Regions from separate parts of the Blautia sp. Marseille-P2398 genome, predicted to be linked through region 1. Evidence: riboswitches for the same ligand, from Rfam matches in the RefSeq annotation. Region 1 holds a riboswitch; each other region holds the start of a gene.
What was found. Region 1 has a riboswitch for cobalamin ahead of ACESZG_RS08580 (leucine-rich repeat domain-containing protein). Riboswitches for the same ligand answer to the same signal wherever they lie in the genome.
Positions count from the first base shown of each region.

Region 2: it holds a riboswitch for cobalamin, as region 1 does, so the genes downstream of both, ACESZG_RS18175 (ABC transporter substrate-binding protein) here and ACESZG_RS08580 (leucine-rich repeat domain-containing protein) in region 1, are expected to answer to the same signal.
Region 3: it holds a riboswitch for cobalamin, as region 1 does, so the genes downstream of both, ACESZG_RS04730 (sirohydrochlorin cobaltochelatase) here and ACESZG_RS08580 (leucine-rich repeat domain-containing protein) in region 1, are expected to answer to the same signal.

Region 1 is NZ_CAXSTD010000006.1:64,534-70,386, forward strand. Features, by position in the region: gene ACESZG_RS08570 (hypothetical protein) at 1-140, opposite strand, end outside; gene ACESZG_RS08575 (IS110 family transposase) at 506-1,714, shown strand; cobalamin riboswitch at 2,047-2,250, shown strand; gene ACESZG_RS08580 (leucine-rich repeat domain-containing protein) at 2,453-3,271, shown strand; gene ACESZG_RS08585 (adenosylcobinamide amidohydrolase) at 3,316-4,431, shown strand; gene ACESZG_RS08590 (sodium:alanine symporter family protein) at 4,773-5,853, opposite strand, start outside.
Region 2 is NZ_CAXSTD010000024.1:14,056-19,908, forward strand. Features, by position in the region: gene ACESZG_RS18155 (sensor histidine kinase) at 1-580, shown strand, start outside; gene ACESZG_RS18160 (GntR family transcriptional regulator) at 755-1,126, shown strand; gene ACESZG_RS18165 (ABC transporter ATP-binding protein) at 1,130-1,975, shown strand; gene ACESZG_RS18170 (ABC-2 transporter permease) at 1,972-2,622, shown strand; cobalamin riboswitch at 2,698-2,978, shown strand; gene ACESZG_RS18175 (ABC transporter substrate-binding protein) at 3,093-4,217, shown strand; gene ACESZG_RS18180 (iron ABC transporter permease) at 4,232-5,317, shown strand; gene ACESZG_RS18185 (ABC transporter ATP-binding protein) at 5,317-5,853, shown strand, end outside.
Region 3 is NZ_CAXSTD010000003.1:73,640-79,492, reverse strand. Features, by position in the region: gene ACESZG_RS04745 (FecCD family ABC transporter permease) at 1-250, opposite strand, end outside; gene ACESZG_RS04740 (ABC transporter substrate-binding protein) at 423-1,562, opposite strand; gene ACESZG_RS04735 (hypothetical protein) at 1,713-2,732, opposite strand; gene ACESZG_RS04730 (sirohydrochlorin cobaltochelatase) at 3,057-4,454, opposite strand; cobalamin riboswitch at 4,655-4,832, opposite strand; partial or broken gene hisI (phosphoribosyl-AMP cyclohydrolase) at 5,026-5,352, opposite strand; gene hisB (imidazoleglycerol-phosphate dehydratase HisB) at 5,431-5,853, opposite strand, start outside.

The DNA.
Region 1 (5,853 bases):
GCTACTTTTATTATTTCCGGTGTTTTCAGTCCGGTTACGGACAGTTCTTTTTTTACTCCGGATACGGAGTGATATTTTCTCAGGATATTATATGCGCCTACGGCATCTGCGTTATAGGTTCTGTTTCCCTCTCTGTACAACCCTCTCTCTTTCCGTTTGGACGGCTCTGCATATCTTTTCCCTACTTCCGGTGACAGCGGACTGCACTGGCTGGTATAACTTTCTTCCTATTACAATATATTTATGGTTAATATCCCTTACATCCAGTAAGGAATTATCCATCTTGTTGCTTAAGCTGTTAGAATGTAGGTAGCAATTGGATATCTTTTTCTTCCTTGGACTTCGCGTCCGTAAAACAGACTGATAACCAGTTCCTCATTCGCAGCGTTCGTTTTATGCAGGTTGAATCACCTTAGGTGCATTCGTGTCACACCACAGTAGATTGAATAGGCAATGAGTAAAACTGGTACTTATCCATTGCAATAATCTTAAGGAGTGACAATTTATGAACGCAGTAGGTATCGATGTTTCTAAAAGTAAAAGTGTGGTTGCTATTATGCGGCCTTTCGGTGAAATTGTTTCCACACCTTTCGAAATCAAACACACAGCCAGCGATATCCATTCACTTATAGAACTCATCAACTCTGTTGAAGGTGAGTCTCGAATCGTAATGGAGCACACAGGACGTTATTATGAAGTCCTCGCTCATCAGCTTTTGGAGGCAAATCTTTTCGTCAGTGCCATTAACCCAAAACTTATCAAAGACTTTGATAATGATTCTCTTCGTAAAGTGAAATCTGACAAAGCGGATGCTGTTAAGATTGCCCGATATGCTCTTGACAAATGGCAAAACCTTAAACAGTATAATGTTATGGATGAATTACGCAATCAGCTCAAAACCATGAATCGCCAGTTCGGCTTTTACATGAAGCATAAGACAGCTATGAAAAATAATCTTATCGGCATCCTTGACCAAACCTATCCTGGTGTTAATACTTACTTTGACAGTCCTGCACGCAGTGACGGCAGCCAGAAATGGGTTGATTTTGCATCTACATACTGGCATGTGGACTGTGTCCGTAAAATGTCCCTGAATGCCTTTATCGACCATTATCAAAACTGGTGCAAACGCAAGAAGTACAACTTCAGTCAGTCAAAAGCTGAAGAAATCTATGGAAAAGCAAAGGAACTTGTTCCTGTACTTCCAAAGGATGCCATTACAAAGCTTATTATCAAGCAGGCTGTAGACCAGCTTAATAGTGCCTCTACAACTGTTGAGTCACTACGCACTCTCATGAATGAAACTGCATCCAAACTCCCGGAGTATCCTGTCGTTATGGCTATGAAAGGTGTTGGAACTTCACTTGGTCCTCAGTTGATGGCTGAGATTGGAAATGTTTCCCGTTTCACTCACAAAAGTGCTATTACTGCATTTGCCGGTGTAGATCCCGGTGTTAATGAATCCGGAACCTATGAACAAAAAAGTGTTCCTACCTCAAAACGAGGTTCCGCTGATCTAAGAAAGACTTTATTTCAGGTAATGGATGTCCTAATTAAAACGCATCCTCAAGATGATCCTGTTTATCAGTTCTTAGATAAGAAACGTGCTCAAGGCAAGCCTTACTATGTCTATATGACTGCAGGTGCCAACAAGTTTCTAAGAATCTACTACGGACGAGTGAAAGAATATCTCGCATCTCTTCCAGAGTCTTAATTATCCACCAAAATTTTCAGACCAGCACTGGCGTGGTGGTCTAATTTTGATACCCAATTTTCAACCTGTATAAATTTTTCAATATTCTTTCAATTTAGCCTTGACTTTTTATTTGCAGGCTAAAGTAACGAGAATGCGACGCGCAATTATTCAAAACCAAAAACATTACCTGCAAATCATACAAATCCCCACACATCCAATAACCAGCGCACAGAAAAGAAACGCTTTCCCTGCGCGTCCCCTCCCTGATTTTGTCTCCCCCTCAAAAAATTTGTTGTCTTTTCTCCAAAAAAGTGTATAATACGTATAATACAATTTAATCGAACATTCATTGACAATTACCGGTTTTTAGTTCTGTCAGTCACGGTATAGAAATGTCGGACTTTCAGCTAAGAGGGAATCAGGTCAGAATCCTGAACAGTCGTGCTGCTGTATACGTGCAGCCATATCTCATATCCATTGCATCGTTATGCGAGAAGGAGAGACATGGCGTTACTGCGTGAGTCAGAATACCTGCTATAAACTGCCGCCATTAACTACACGCAATAGGAAATGGAAGGGTGATCTTCTTTAGTGTTCTCTTTTTTACAGAAGTATCATCCTTACATATGTTTTCTCTGTTCCTTTTAAGGAATATAGAACACCGGCAGTTATTGGTACCTTGTTATTTTTATCATAGTCCATACTACTCCCATGCAGAGAAAACAACATTGTCTATCAGCAAAGGAGTATTTTTTTATGTCAAATTCTCTGACACTTACGCGTCGTAACTGCGGACAGTATATTGAGAAGAATATGGAACTTCCACAAAACTGCCGCTCTATCTCAGCAGAAACCTTTTTTAACAGACCTGATATTCGTTCTGTGGTATTTCCCTATGAAATGGAACAGATTGGAAACAAAGCCTTTCAGGGATGTTCCCGGTTAAACAGAATAGAGCTTCCTGAACATCTGCAAAAACTTGGCATAGGGGTATTTTCAGACTGCATTTCTCTGAAAAAAGTCAAAATTCCCGCCAGCCTTACCAGTATTCCAAAAAACGCATTTAACAATGGCCGGAAACTGAACAGTCTGGAGTTCGCCCCGAACAGCAAACTGACATTTATCGGTCCGAATGCCTTTTCAGAATGCGCTACTCTTACGGAAGTTGTTTTCCCTGCCTCTCTGGAAGAAATCGATGACAGGGCTTTTTATAAATGTAAGAAACTGAGTTGTATTTCTTTTCCGGGGGGGGATTTAAGGGTTATCGGAAAGCAGGCTTTCTATTTCTGCGGAATGGATTCGCTGCAGCTGCCTGATTCGCTGGAAGTTCTTGATGAGAGTGCTTTTTTTAAGTGCTGTAATCTGACCTCTGTGGTGATTCCGCCCAATGTCAGATACCTTGGAAAATGGATCTTTCATGGATGTAACCGCCTGCAGTATCTGGAGATTCGCCATGATCCTGAATTTATCGGGGAATGGATCATCAACAAAGCGGCTACGATCCGCTGTTATAAAGGTTCTAAAGTAGACAGATACTGCCAGCAGTCAGGATTCAAAGTAGAATACTTTTCCTAATAACAACAAAATCTGTATTGAACAGACAAAAAAGAGGAATGTTTATGAATGATACTTTTACTTATTTTCAAAAGAAGGGATGTACTGTTTTTTCTTTTCCGGGAAAAACAAGGGTTCTTAGCACCAGTCCTCTTAATGGCGGGATCACTGCTCATCTCACGCATGCTTTAAATATCAACTGCATGAATGGTGCCTATGAATGTGAAATGCTTGGAAACACCTATGAGGAAGACCTGAACATTCATACAAAAGAGCTGGGAATTGATCCGCAGACAGCAACCGCACTCAGCACAGCGGCATGGACTGAACTGTGTGCTGTTGAGAAAATCTGTTATCAGGAGTTATCCGTGACTGCTGCTGTTACAGGGGGAATTGATTCAAACGGAATGTGTCCGGGAGATCCTTCTTCTTACTATGAAAGAAACGGTGCTTACGAGATGCTGCCACCCGGTACGATCAATGTTTTTATCTATATCAATCAGAATGTTACAGAGGCAGCCATGGTCCGCTCAATGATGATTGCTTCGGAGGCAAAAGCAGCGGCCGTTTCACATCTCTTACTTGGAAGCTGTTATTCAGAAGAAATCGCGACAGGTTCTGGTACTGACGGAATGGTGATTGCCTCGGCTATGGAGGGAGAGCTGACACTTACCGATGCCTCCGGACATTCCAAGCTTGGAGAGCTGATTGGCAGGGCAGTCCGTATGGCAGTAAAACATGCCCTGATGAAACAGACAGCTGCCTGTGGTCCGAGACAGTTTCAGGTTCTTGTTCGTACTGGCAGATATGGAATCACCCCGGGAACTCTGTGGGATTTTTATACAGAGCACGAGATTCTTTTTCATGCATACAATATTAGTTTTAAGAAAGCTTCTGAGCTGGAAGGAATACTTCTATCGCGAAACAGAAACAGCAATCTGGTTTTATGTGTGTCTCTTTATCTTCATCTGATGGATCAGCTTCGCTGGGGACTAATCATGGAACCGGAGGCTGTCCGAGAGGGAAAAAGGCTGCTTCTTTATGGACTGTACTGTGGACGGGATACTTATCTGGGCGATGTTTATCCTGAAGATGTATGGAAGAACGAAGTACTGAAAACATTTTCACTTAAAGAACAGCTGATTTATATTTTAATCTGTTATTTTTCTGTCAGATCATAGTTGGATCATCACATTTTTATGGTAAAAATATTCTATGCCTGCTTTCTCCTGATGAAATACAAAAGGGAAGTGAATAGAATAAGTTCAATGTCCACTCACTTCCCTCCTGAAATCGTTGAAATCTATATACACATTATAAGGGAAAAGCCGCAAAAAAGCGAATCCGGGTGGTTGTGGATAAAGTAAAAATGACGGATAAAAAACAGTACATAACATCAATAAAAAAATTTAAAATTCGTCATTTTTACTAATGCCCTATGCAAGGGTCTGAACAATAACCTAACATCAAGCATCAGGTAAACTAATAAACAGCCTGAAGAAAACTCTCCAGACTGTTTTTATCATTTCTGTGCGAAATACTCTTTTGTAAGTGTAATGGCGGTTCCTGAAAGCAGGAATACACCAATTAAGTTGGGGATTGCCATGAGACCGTTGAATGTCTCAGCAATACTCCAGAGAAGTCCCAGATCTACAGTTGCACCAATGATTGCCACTAATGAATAGGCGATCATAAATGGGCGGATAACTTTTGCAGAGAATAAGAATTCAATGCAGCGAGCTCCGTAAAGTCCCCATCCGATAATCGTTGAAAATGCAAAGCAGCACATGGCAACTGCCGTAAAGATGGAAACCCAGCCTCCATATGTAGCAGTAAATCCGGAAATTGTAAGTTCTGCACCTGCCGCTGCACCGTAATTTACCGGCACGCCGCTTACAAGGATTACAAGTGCTGTCAGAGTACAGATCACGATCGTATCTGCAAATACCTCAAAGATACCAAACATACCCTGTTTTACAGGTTTGCTTGTATCCGCACAGGCATGAGCGATAGACCCTGTACCAAGTCCGGCTTCATTGGAGAAAATACCTCTGGAAACACCCTTTTTCATACTGAGGAAAAAGCTTCCGATCACACCACCTGTCACTGCTGACGGATTAAAGGCTCCATAAACAATATCATGGAAAACTGCCGGAACTCTTCCGATATTTAAGATCACAACGCCCAATGCAAGTGCAATATAAAACAATGCCATAAACGGCACCAGCTTCTCGGAAACACTTCCGATTCGCTTGATACCACCCAGCAGTACCATACCAACCAGCAGCGTGATCACAATTCCAAGGATCAGATTCAGTCTGCCTGTGGAAGACTCTGAGATCACATTAAAGTTAATAAGAGCTGTATCAATTGCTGTTGTAATGGTATTTACCTGCGTGGCATTACCTGTTCCAAATACAGTCAATACACCGAATGCAGAATAAAGAACTGCAAGAAATTTCCAGTTCTTTCCCAGACCATTCTTAATATAATACATAGGTCCGCCTACATAATCTCCATGTCTGTTTCTCTCACGGAAATGTACTGCCAGGGTAACCTCTGTAAATTTCGTGCACATTCCAAGGAGCGCGGAAACCCACATC
Region 2 (5,853 bases), on a different contig from region 1:
CCATTTTCTCTATAATTCGCTGAATATCATTAACTGGGTATGCCTTAAAGGAGAACAGGAAAATGCCAGCAAAATGCTTTTGGATCTGTCGAGAATGCTTCAGTATACCAGCCAGAATGGTGATGTTCTGGTTCCGCTGTGGGAGGATCTGGACTGGCTTAAACGGTATATTGGAATTATGCAGAAAAGATATCAGGATCAATTTGAAGTGAGTATGGATATACCGGAGTATTTAAGAAGTCTGGAAGTTCCAAAGTTATTTCTGCAGCCGTTTGTAGAGAATGCCATTGTGCATGGATTTAAAAATTATCAGGATTCCGGGAAGATCTGGATTTCAGCAGAGGAAGAAGAAAATGATATTCTTTTTTATGTAGAGGATAATGGATGTGGAATCTGTGAGGAAGATTTGAAAGAGGTTCTGAATAAAGAGCGAAAGAGTATAGGCGTCAGAAATACAAATAAAAGGATTCGTATGATTTATGGAGAGAAATATGGGGTTACCATAAGCTCACAGCTGGAAGAAGGCACAGTTGTAACCATAAGACTTCCACTAAAAGTTAATTCGAAAAAACAGAGTTAGATTAAGGTTATATGGATATTCAATTTTATGAGAAGGCGATTGTGAAAGATTGCCGGAAATAAGGTTGAATATCCATTTTTGATTATAAGCAAATAAATATCATGTATAACAGTATAAAACAGTTGACAACAGTTATGTACTGTTATATACTGTTTACAGATGGAGGAGAAACATATGCATATAATAATCAATAATTCATCCATGGTACCTATTTATGAACAGATCATAGACCAGATTAAGTCTGCGATTATCAGAGGAGAGTTACAGCCTGACACTGTATTACCTTCAGTACGCAGTCTGTCAAAGGAACTGAAGATCAGTGCCCTGACTGTGAAGAAAGCCTACGACAATCTGGAAGAAGAGGGATTTACCGTCACTGTTCATGGAAAAGGAACCTACGTTGCAGCCACAAATAAAAACCTGATGAGGGAAGAACAGCTCAAAGAAGTAGAACATGATCTGGAGCAGGCAATCATGAAGGGCAGAAGATGTGGACTGAACGATGAGGAAATCAGAAATCTTTTTGAAATGATCATGGAGGACTAAGACATGTTGAAAATCAGTCATTTGCAGAAACATTACAGAGGTTTTTCGCTGGACTGTTCTATGGAAGTACAGCCTGGGATGATTACAGGACTTATTGGAAGAAATGGTTCCGGGAAATCCACCACATTTAAAGCTCTGCTCGGCTTGATTCATCCGGATGGCGGAGAGATAGAGGTCTTTGGGAAAAAGGCAGAAGAGCTTAGGCCGGAGGATAAGCAGAAACTGGGAGTTGTTTTTGCAGATTCAGGTTTCAGTATGTATCTGACAGCAGCGGGCGTGGCCAATATTATGAAAAGCATATATCCGGATTTTGACAGAGAGAAATTCCTGCAGCAGTGCAGAAGATTCAATCTGCCCACAGACAAGAAAATCAAAGAATTTTCCACTGGCATGAAAGCAAAGTTTAAAGTACTGGCAGCATTAAGTCATAAGGCAGAACTGCTGATTCTGGATGAGCCCACAGTTGGTCTGGATGTGATTGCCAGGGATGAGGTGCTGAACATGCTGAGAGAATATATGGAAGAAAATGAAAGCAGTTCTATTCTGATCAGTTCGCATATTTCATCAGATCTGGAGAGTCTTTGTGACGATTTTTATATGATCCATGCCGGAAAAATTATTCTTCATGAGGATACAGATGTACTGCTGTCAGATTATGCAGTTCTTAAAGTTTCAGAAGAAGAGTATGAAAAACTGGATCAGCAATACCTTATTAAGATCCGGAAAGAAGCTTATGGATACAGGTGTCTGACAAACCAGAAACAATTTTATATGGAAAATTACCCGGATGTTGTAATTGAGAATGGAAAGATTGATGATCTGGTAGTGATGATGGAGGAACAGGTATGAAGGGATTATTTGTAAAGGATATAGAACTGATGAAACAGCAGAAACAGTTTTTTATCCTGGTTGTTGTAATGGAAGTCATCCTGAATCTGGCAGGAAGCGGGAGTGTCAGTTTTGCTACAGGATATTTTACGATTGTCACAGCAATTTTTGCCATTACGACTATAAGTTATGATGAGTTTGATAATGGTCTTGCGTTTCTTATGACCTTGCCGGTTACCAGAAAACAGTATGTGGCGGAAAAATATCTGCTGGGAGCAGGGCTTACGGCTGTAGCGTGGGGAATTGCAACGATAACGGGAGTAATCTGTAAAGGTGTGGCAGAGCTTCAGGGGTGTCTGAGTGAGACTATCATTGGCAGCCTGATATACATTCCACTGGCACTTCTTATGCTGGCGGTATCGCTCCCGCTTGTAATACATTTTGGAGCGGAAAAAGGACGTTATATTGCAATGGTCATGTGGGCTATTATATTTGCCGTAGTTTATATTCTGATAAAAACAATGGGACTTTCAGCAGACGCAGTCGATGCATGGCTGAATGGACTTAACCGGGGAATGGTATTGGCTGGAGTTGTATTGTTTACAGTAATTGTATATATGGGGTCTTTTGGGATTGGTGTCCGGCTTATGGAGAAGAAAGAATTCTGATGTGTCTCGAATATGGTTGTAATTATAAAAGCAGTGTGCTAAAATTGTATCAGCGTAATTGAATAAGCTGTTAAGTGAACATTATCATATGCAGATTTTGTGTATGGTAATGTGAGAGGGAATCAGGTGAAATGCCTGAACGGTTGCGGCCACTGTATACAGAAAAAAGCGGGATTGTAATATGTCATTGCATAAATATGTGAGAAGGCGGAATCCGGCTGTCAGAGAGTATCTGGAAATATTTCTGATACAACATTCATGAACTGCTGAAGCATGGATGTTGTATCAGTTTTTATTTTATGGGAACTTTCTGTGATCTGTGAGTCAGGAAACCTGCCTGACAGCGTAAAGAAGGAGCTTCCGTAAAAAGTATCCGTTATTTTTATCACTTCTATTTTACTTTTTCTGAAGTCCCATCTTTTCGGTTACACGAACAGGTAAATAACATATACGAAAAGAGAGGAAGTCAAATGAAAAACAGGTATTTATCCACAAGAATCATGGCAATTATGATGGCAGCAGCTATGGCTGTCTCCGCAGCTCCGGCAGCTTTTGCAGCAGAGAGAGCAGACTCTGAGACAATCAAAGAGGACAACCAGCCGGCAGCAGATGCAGACTCTGATACACAGGAAGATGCAGACGCGCAGGATTCAGCAGATGCAGATAAAACAGCAGACGCAGAAGGTACAAAGACAGAATATCCTCTGACCATCACAACCTATGATTATGATGGAAATGAAATCGAAACAACCTATGAAAAGGCACCGGAGAAAGTTCTTGCTGTATATCAGGGAAGCATTGAAACCATGCTTGCACTTGGTCTGGAAGACCGCCTGGTAGCTACAGCAGGTCTTGACAATGAAGTTCCGGATGAACTTAAAGATGCATTTTCAAAAACAAATTATCTTGATGAATTTACCCCATCCCTTGAGACTGTAACGATGTTGGAGCCAGACATGATCTTATCCTGGAGCTCCCTGTTTTCTGATAAAAATCTCGGAAATGTAACAGACTGGATCGACAAAGGCTGCAACACTTATTACAACACAAACACACGCCCTGACGGAGACAGAACTCTGGAAAATGAATTTACAGACATCTTAAATCTTGGAAAGATTTTTGATGTACAGGACAAAGCACAGGCAATCGTAGATGATGCAAAGGCAGTGATCGATAAAACTCTTACAGCAACAGCAGATGTAGAAGAGAAACCAAGCGTAATGGTTCTGGAACCTCTTGGAGAAGATATCACAAACTATGGTGCAAAGAGCCTTGGTGGAGATATGGTAACACAACTGGGTGCGACTCTGGCAAACCCGGATGCTTCTACAGCAGGAAAAGAAGATATCATTGCAGCAAACCCTGATGTGATTTTTGTTGTATACATGCCATATGCAGGTGATGATCCGGAAACTGTAAAAGAAAGCCAGCTTGCCGTTATCAAGGATGACGAAGCACTTCAGAGCCTTGACGCTGTAAAGAACGGTCGTGTTTATCCGATCATGCTCAGTGAAATGTACGCAAGTGCAACACGTACACAGGATGGTATTGAAACTTTCGCAAAAGGATTATATCCGGATGTGAATCTTGACTGATTGAGGACATAACAGTGAAAGAACAGGTTTCACAGACAAAAAAAGGCAGTGTGCTCAGGACATCCATGTATGTGGCAGTTCTTATCGGGCTTGCGGCATTTCTGATTTTTTCCATTCTTGCAGCAATCACTTTTGGAAATGCAGATCTGTCACTGAAAGATGTTTACAGTGTCATTGCATATAAATTGTTTCATATCAAAAGCCTGTCCGCCTATGCAGAAGGCGCAGTTCACGATGTTGTGTGGCTGATCCGGCTGCCCAGAGTCCTGCTGGCTCTGGCAGTTGGAATGGCTCTTTCCGTCTGTGGCGTAGTTATGCAGGCGATTGTCCAGAACCCACTGGCAGATCCGTATGTACTTGGTATTTCATCCGGTGCATCCCTTGGTGCAACACTGGCGATCATGCTTGGAGTTGGTGGATTTCTCGGTGGAAACTCAGTTGGTGTTCCTGCATTTATTGGTGCAATGGTCACTTCTTTTGCAGTAATTGCCATTGCAAACATGGGCGGAAAAGCTACTTCTGCCAAACTGATCCTTGCCGGAATGGCTGTCAGTGCGGTATGTTCTGCTTTTTCCAATTTTGTTATCTATATCACCAATGACAAAAATGCAGCAACAGAAGTAATGAAGTGGTCGATGGGAAGCCTTGCAGGCGCAAGCTGGAGCAGAGTAGGTGTAATGCTTCCTGTTACATTGATCTGTGTAATTATTTTCTGGACGCAATATCGTAATCTGAATCTGATGCTGTTAGGAGATGATGTATCGATCACACTGGGAACTGATTTGCACAGGCTGAGAACTTTTTATCTGATCGTTGCTTCTGTAATGATTGGGTTTGCAGTATATTGTGCGGGTGTGATCGGCTTTGTAGGACTTGTGATCCCTCATGTGATCAGAATCCTGTTTGGAACAGACCACAGAAGATTACTGCCATTAAGTGCACTGCTTGGTGCATCATTCCTGATCTGGTGTGATGTGGCATGTCGTGTGATCCTGAAGAATTCTGAGATGCCGATCGGTGTGCTGGTATCCATTATCGGTGCTCCATGCTTTATTTATCTGCTTGTGCGGAAATCCTATGGATTTGGAGGTAGTAAGTAATGAAAATCACTACAGAAGATATTCAGGTTGGATTTCACGCCAGACAGATACTGAAGGGAATTTCCATAGAGTCAAAGGATAAGGAACTGGTAGGGATCATCGGACCAAACGGAAGCGGAAAATCTACATTATTAAAATGCATCTACCGTATCCTGAAGCCAGATGCAGGTGCCGTTTATCTGGACGGCGAAGAACTCCATTCCATGAGCGTAAAAAGCTCCGCCAGAAAAATGGCAGTTGTGGCACAGCACAATTACTACAACTTTGATTTTACCGTACGGGAAGTCGTGTTGATGGGACGTGCACCTCATAAGAAAGCATTGGAACGGGATAATGCAAAAGATTACCGGATTGTTGAAGAAGCACTGAAAACGGTACAGATGGATGCATTTGCGGATCGCACATTTTCTACACTGTCAGGTGGAGAGCAGCAGAGGGTTATTCTGGCAAGAGCACTTGCACAGCAGACACCTGCACTGATCCTTGATGAGCCGACTAACCATCTGGATATCACACATCAGATCATGCTGATGGAA
Region 3 (5,853 bases), on a different contig from region 1:
AGGGACCTGCAATAGGGTTATTAAAAAATGTCTGAAGAAGAAATCCGGATACAGAAAGTGCTCCTCCAAGAATGATCACTGACAGAATCCTGGGAAGACGGATTTCCCATATTATATTGTAAGCAGTCGCATCTCCCTGATGTCTGAAAATAATATTCAGAATCTCACTCACTGAAAGATGAATGCTTCCGGCATTTACATTCCAGACAAATAAAATCATCAGAAACACCGCCAGTATAAGAAATGCCATCCAGTATCTGGCTGTACGTTTTTTGTCATCCATATTTTTTGTTCCTTTTGTTTTTATATTTCCTGCTTTTGGCAGTTATGCAGAATCCCGCAAACATATTTCAGTGCCGTTCGTAAATAACTATACCAATCGCATAGGATGCGGATTCGAGTGTGCCGAAAAGTTATAAATATCATTTTAACTTATGCATATATGCAAGTTCATCCAGCGAATCATCATCTGTAGTAAGGATTGTATGAATATCTTCGATCATGGTTCCAAGTTCGGTGGTTTCCTGGAAAAGATTTTTACCCGTACACCACACATTTCCATCCTTCACTGCCTTAAAATCTGCCAGAAGATTACTTTTTGCCAACAGTTCATCAATAGTAGAAAGTTCACCGTCGATAGTACTGTTATAGATGATATAGTCCGCATCTTTTGCTTTGGCATAAAATTCTTCCATCTGCATATTCATGGTAGACAAAGCGTTATCACTTTCTCCTGTATCTTCGGGAACATATTTGCCGCCTGCCAGCTCGATCATGTTTGAAACATAATCACCATTCTTTCGCACATTGACAGCACCTGTGGAATTAATGTAAAAGAATGCTACTGTTTTACCTGTATCTTTATCATCAGAGGTCAGAACTTTGTCAAGCTTGTCTGTCTGCTCCTTAAATGCCTTCTCAGCTACATCTTCCTTTCCGAGAAGCACAGCATAGAGTTTCATCCATTCAGTTCTTCCCAGAGGATGGCTCTCATAACTGGAACGTTCTACCATTACCGGGATACCAAACTGTTCCAGTTTCTCTTCCACCTCCGGATTATGATGGATCATAGTTGATTCAATGGCAAGACCACAGCCTTCATCCAGGATCAGTTCATAATCCGGTGCATTGTACTTGCCTGCATAAATCATTTTTCCGGATTCCATGGCATCTTTTGCTTCCTGGATATACCATCCATTCTCCTGAGTTCCTGAAAGACGAATGCTGTCAATACCGTCAATTGCGCGGAAAAGATCCATGGCAGAGGTTGCTACCAGATAGATGTTGTTCAGCGGTTGTTGAATAACTGTGATATCTTTTTCAAGCCCCTTTGGAGCCTTTTTTCCCTCTGGAACTACAAGAAACTGTCCTTCCTGATCGATAGTAATCAGAGCATAGCCATCATTGTAATAGTCTACGCTGAATTCTTCTGCGTAGGAAAGTTCCATACTGTGATCATAGGTAAGTCCCGGGATATCCACAGGAGTTTTTGCATTGTCTTTATCTGCTGCGTATGCTGTACAGACAGTGCATATACAGATAATAAATAATGCAACTGACATAAAACCGATAAATATTGTTTTTTGCTGTTTCTTTATTATGTTTTTCATCTTTATAATTGTTTCTTTCTTTGTTTGTAATTGTTCAGTACCTTCACAGTTACGAGTCAAAATACATCAAAAATCACTTTTGGAAATGGAAATTTGATATGATTATTTTGCTGTTTTTTCTGCTTCTTTGGCAGTTGTGGAATCAAAATTTAAGGTGTAGTCAATCTCGTGAGGCTCACTCATTGCTACTGTATCTGCTGTTACCTCCATCTCTGCATCAAATACGCTGACAGGGATTTCAAAAGTGGAGTTTCCGTCTTTATTAACCGGCTCATATTTCTCACCATCCACAAGCATATAATCATAGTTCGGACTGCTCCATACGATAGTTGCTGTAGCTTTATCGCCTTCTACATTAATGGCTGCAGGAGAATCAATGGTTGCTCTTCCTGAACCGCCTGTAAGAGTTACATCCATGGTATAATCGCCGTCTTCAAGATTCAGATCTGCCAGAGTCTTACCTTCACTTGTCTTACTGTCTTTCGCATCTTTGTCTGTGTCATCTGCTTTGGAATCTGCATCTTTATTTTCTTTATCATCTTTTTTTGCATCTGTATCATCGGATTTTACAGGATTTTTGACACTTACCTTATGGTCATACCATTTTCCTTTTGTTCCGATCAAAGCTACATCGAATTCTTCATCAATTGCGGGTACCGGGATATCAAATCCATATACTTCCTCACTCATTCCATCGCTGTATGTAACAGTATCTGTGGTTGGCTCAAGAACCTCTGCCCCGTCTTTCTGTGCATCTTCTGCCTTTCCGACGAAAAGGTTTACAATTTTCTTAGAAGCAAGGCTTACATGGATAGTCATCTTGCCATCCTTTACTGTAAGGGTTCCTTTTCCATCGTTTGCTTCATTTACATGGAACATTCCGCTGTCTGTATCAAATTCTGCTGTGTAGGTGCCATCCTCTAATGTATCACTCTTGGATGCATCTGTTTCTTTATTATCTGTGTTTTCTGAATCAGCATCTTTTGCAGTTGTTTCTTCTTTATCAGTGGTTTCTTCTGTTGCCGTATCAGTATCTGTCTTTGCAGCAACCGGGCTTGTACCGATCAGAGTAGCTGAAATAGTAAGTGCTGACATTAATAATGTAAATGAACGTTTCTTCATGATTATTTCTTCTCCCTTATCTTCATATTTTTTATAGTTTTTTCTATCGTGCTGTTCAACCCATCTGCTGCAGAGCAACAGGCTTTTGAACAGGTGATGGCAAATATATTATAGTAATTCCAGAAAATAATGCAATTAAGACAGTTCCTCTGGATCTTTCTCAGATGTGCGCACGTTACTGTGAACGGAATGAACAGAAACGTGCGAACTGTTTGCAGTATTTTATGGAATTGCTATGACTTCTTTTTTTCTTATCATATAATATATCTGCCCGGAAACTTTTGCAAGTTCTCCGGGCAGTTTATCTTGTTTGAACAATATTTTTTATTCAGCGTCAGCCTCTGCAGTATCAGCTGTTGTCTCAGCTGCGTCATCTGCCTGTGCATCGTCTGCACTGTCATCTGTTGCTTTGGCATCAGTATCTTCTGCTGCTGCATCGTCAGATGCTCCAAGAGAATCAATTGCTGCTTTTGTATGAGCCACATACAGATCTTCTACTGCTGCGATTCTTCCAAGACCTGCGATCTGACAGTCAACACTGTCGAAATCACCGGATGCCTCAAACTGAGATTTCCAGGAATCTGCATCATCACCAGCCATATCATTGTTAGCGTGGTCTCCGGCAACAACCATCAGAGGACGAAGGATTACATTCTTGAATCCTGCTTCTTTTACTTTCTCGATAACCTTGTCACATGCTGTGTCTTCCGGTTCTCCCTCTACAGTTCCGATGAAAGCGTTTGTGAATCCAAGATCATCCATCTGTGTCTGCATCTGGTCATAGGTTACGTTAGCTGTATGGGATGTACCATGTCCCATGAATACAAATGCTGTGCCTGCATCTGCTGCTGCTTTCATATCATCAAATCCAGCTTCCTTGCAGGCTTCATCTGTGATCGCCTGAGCAACTGCTTTCTTGTCATCATTGATCACTGTAGCGTCATCACCAACTTCACCGAGCATTGGCTCTGCAATTGCAACAGATTCAAATTTGTCTTTGTATCCATCAATTGCCTCTGTCATTTCATCATATTCTGCACCATGCATCAGATGTGTCGGCTGTACAACAAGATTCTTAACACCGTTAGCTACTGCACGGTCAAGAGCTTGCTGCATATTATCGATTACTTCATCATCTCTTGCCTGTACATGGTTGATGATAATCTGTGCTGTAAATGCACGTCTTACTGACCAGTCCGGATATGCTTTTGCAAGGGCATCCTCGATTCCTTTGATATCCTCTGCACGGCTGTCGTTGAAGGATGTACCAAAACTTACTACAAGAAGTTCATTCTCACCAATCTCATCCTGGTTACGAGGATCATCTTTGGAAGCATCACCTGTGTCACGTCCAAAGTATTCAGGGCTTGCTTCTTCACCTGTTACCAGTTCTTTCTGAGCATCTGTAAGTTTGTCCCATGCTTCTTTTGCTGCTTTGCAGTCTTCGTCAGTTGTGTCTGTTCTTTCCTGAACATAAATCTTATCGATCAGGGCACCAACTTCGTCTGCGGCTTTCTGATCATCATCAGAAGCTTCTGTTGTATCATCAGATGCTTTCTCTGTATCTGCTGCATCTGCATCGTCTGCAGCTGCTTCTGTGTCATCTGCAGCCTCTTCTGTTGCTGCATCATCAGATGCAAAAGCAACTGTACCTGTTGCTGCTGTCATGGAACAGGTCATGGATACTGCCAGTAATAAGGCTAACATGGATTTTCTTTTCATTTCGTTTTTCCTCTTTTATTTCTCGTATTTCCGGACAATTGTATGCACAAAAAAGGCAACTGCATATTCTGCAGCTACCGCCTTCCCATAAATACATGGTTTATATGTACCAGATATATCTGTAATTTCCGATTCTGTCTGATTCATTTAATAAAAGAGCTATGTATCGTTATGAGAATACAGGTTCTGTATACCGCAGACCTTAAATTCTACGCCAAGGCAGTTCTCCTGACTTCGATCATCGCTGTTTCTCCCTTCCCGGTTTCCCAGTGGTTTCTGAAAAGCAGCTCCCATACACAGTGACGGTATCGCTCCGGATTCTCACCGGATTCTCTTTTGCGCATCAAGTACGATGCAACCTTTGCGTTATAACATTGCACATATTCAATTCGGATATTCTTTTTTTATCACATTTTACCAAAAATGTCAATACAATTCGTGTATATTTTCCTTTAATGTTTGGCATTAGTGTTACTGTTCACTCCGTTCACAGTAACGTAGCCAAAATTCATTCCAGATTGCCTGCGGCAATGGAATTTTGGCTTGTATATTATCGCGTTATTCATTACACTTCTGTCAGGGTTTTGAAAAAACAGGTTCTGTTTCCGGTATGGCAGGCTGCACCGATCTGCTCTACTTTAGCAAGGATCGTATCATTGTCGCAATCCAGTGTAAGGGATTTTACAAACTGGAGATGTCCGGATGTGAGTCCCTTCGTCCAGAGTTCATTGCGGCTTCTGCTCCAGTAAGTCATTTTACCTGTTTCAAGAGTGGTATTAAATGCTTCTTCATTCATATACGCCAGCATCAGCACTTCGTTTGTCTGATAATCCTGGGCTATAACAGGTACCATTCCATCACTGTTTAATTTAAAATCAGACCATGCGATGCTGCTTTTTAAATTCACTGTATTTTCCATTTTCTGTCTCCATCTAATTTATTGATTGCCATAAATCATTTCGTAAATTTTCAAATTTTACAAACTGCCCTTGGTAGACAGAATATCTGTGATCCTTGGATCATAGGATGTGGCTGCGTCCAGTGCTTTGGCAAAACTTTTGAACATTGCTTCTGCTACATGGTGATTATTCCCACCTGCCAGAACCCTGATATGAAGATTCATGCCACAGGCATAGGAAATGGCATAGAAGAACTCTTTTACCATTTCCGTAGACATGTCACCGATCCTGTCTGTGGTAAACTCTGCATCCCATACAAAGTAAGGTCTTCCGGACAGATCGATCGCACAGAGCACCAGGGATTCATCCATGGGAAGGATGCAGCTTCCATAGCGCTTAATCCCCTTTTTGTCACCAATTGCTTCTTTTAATGCAGTTCCCAGAACAATTCCTGTATCCTCGATGGTGTGATGGTCATCCACCTGAAGATCACCATGGAC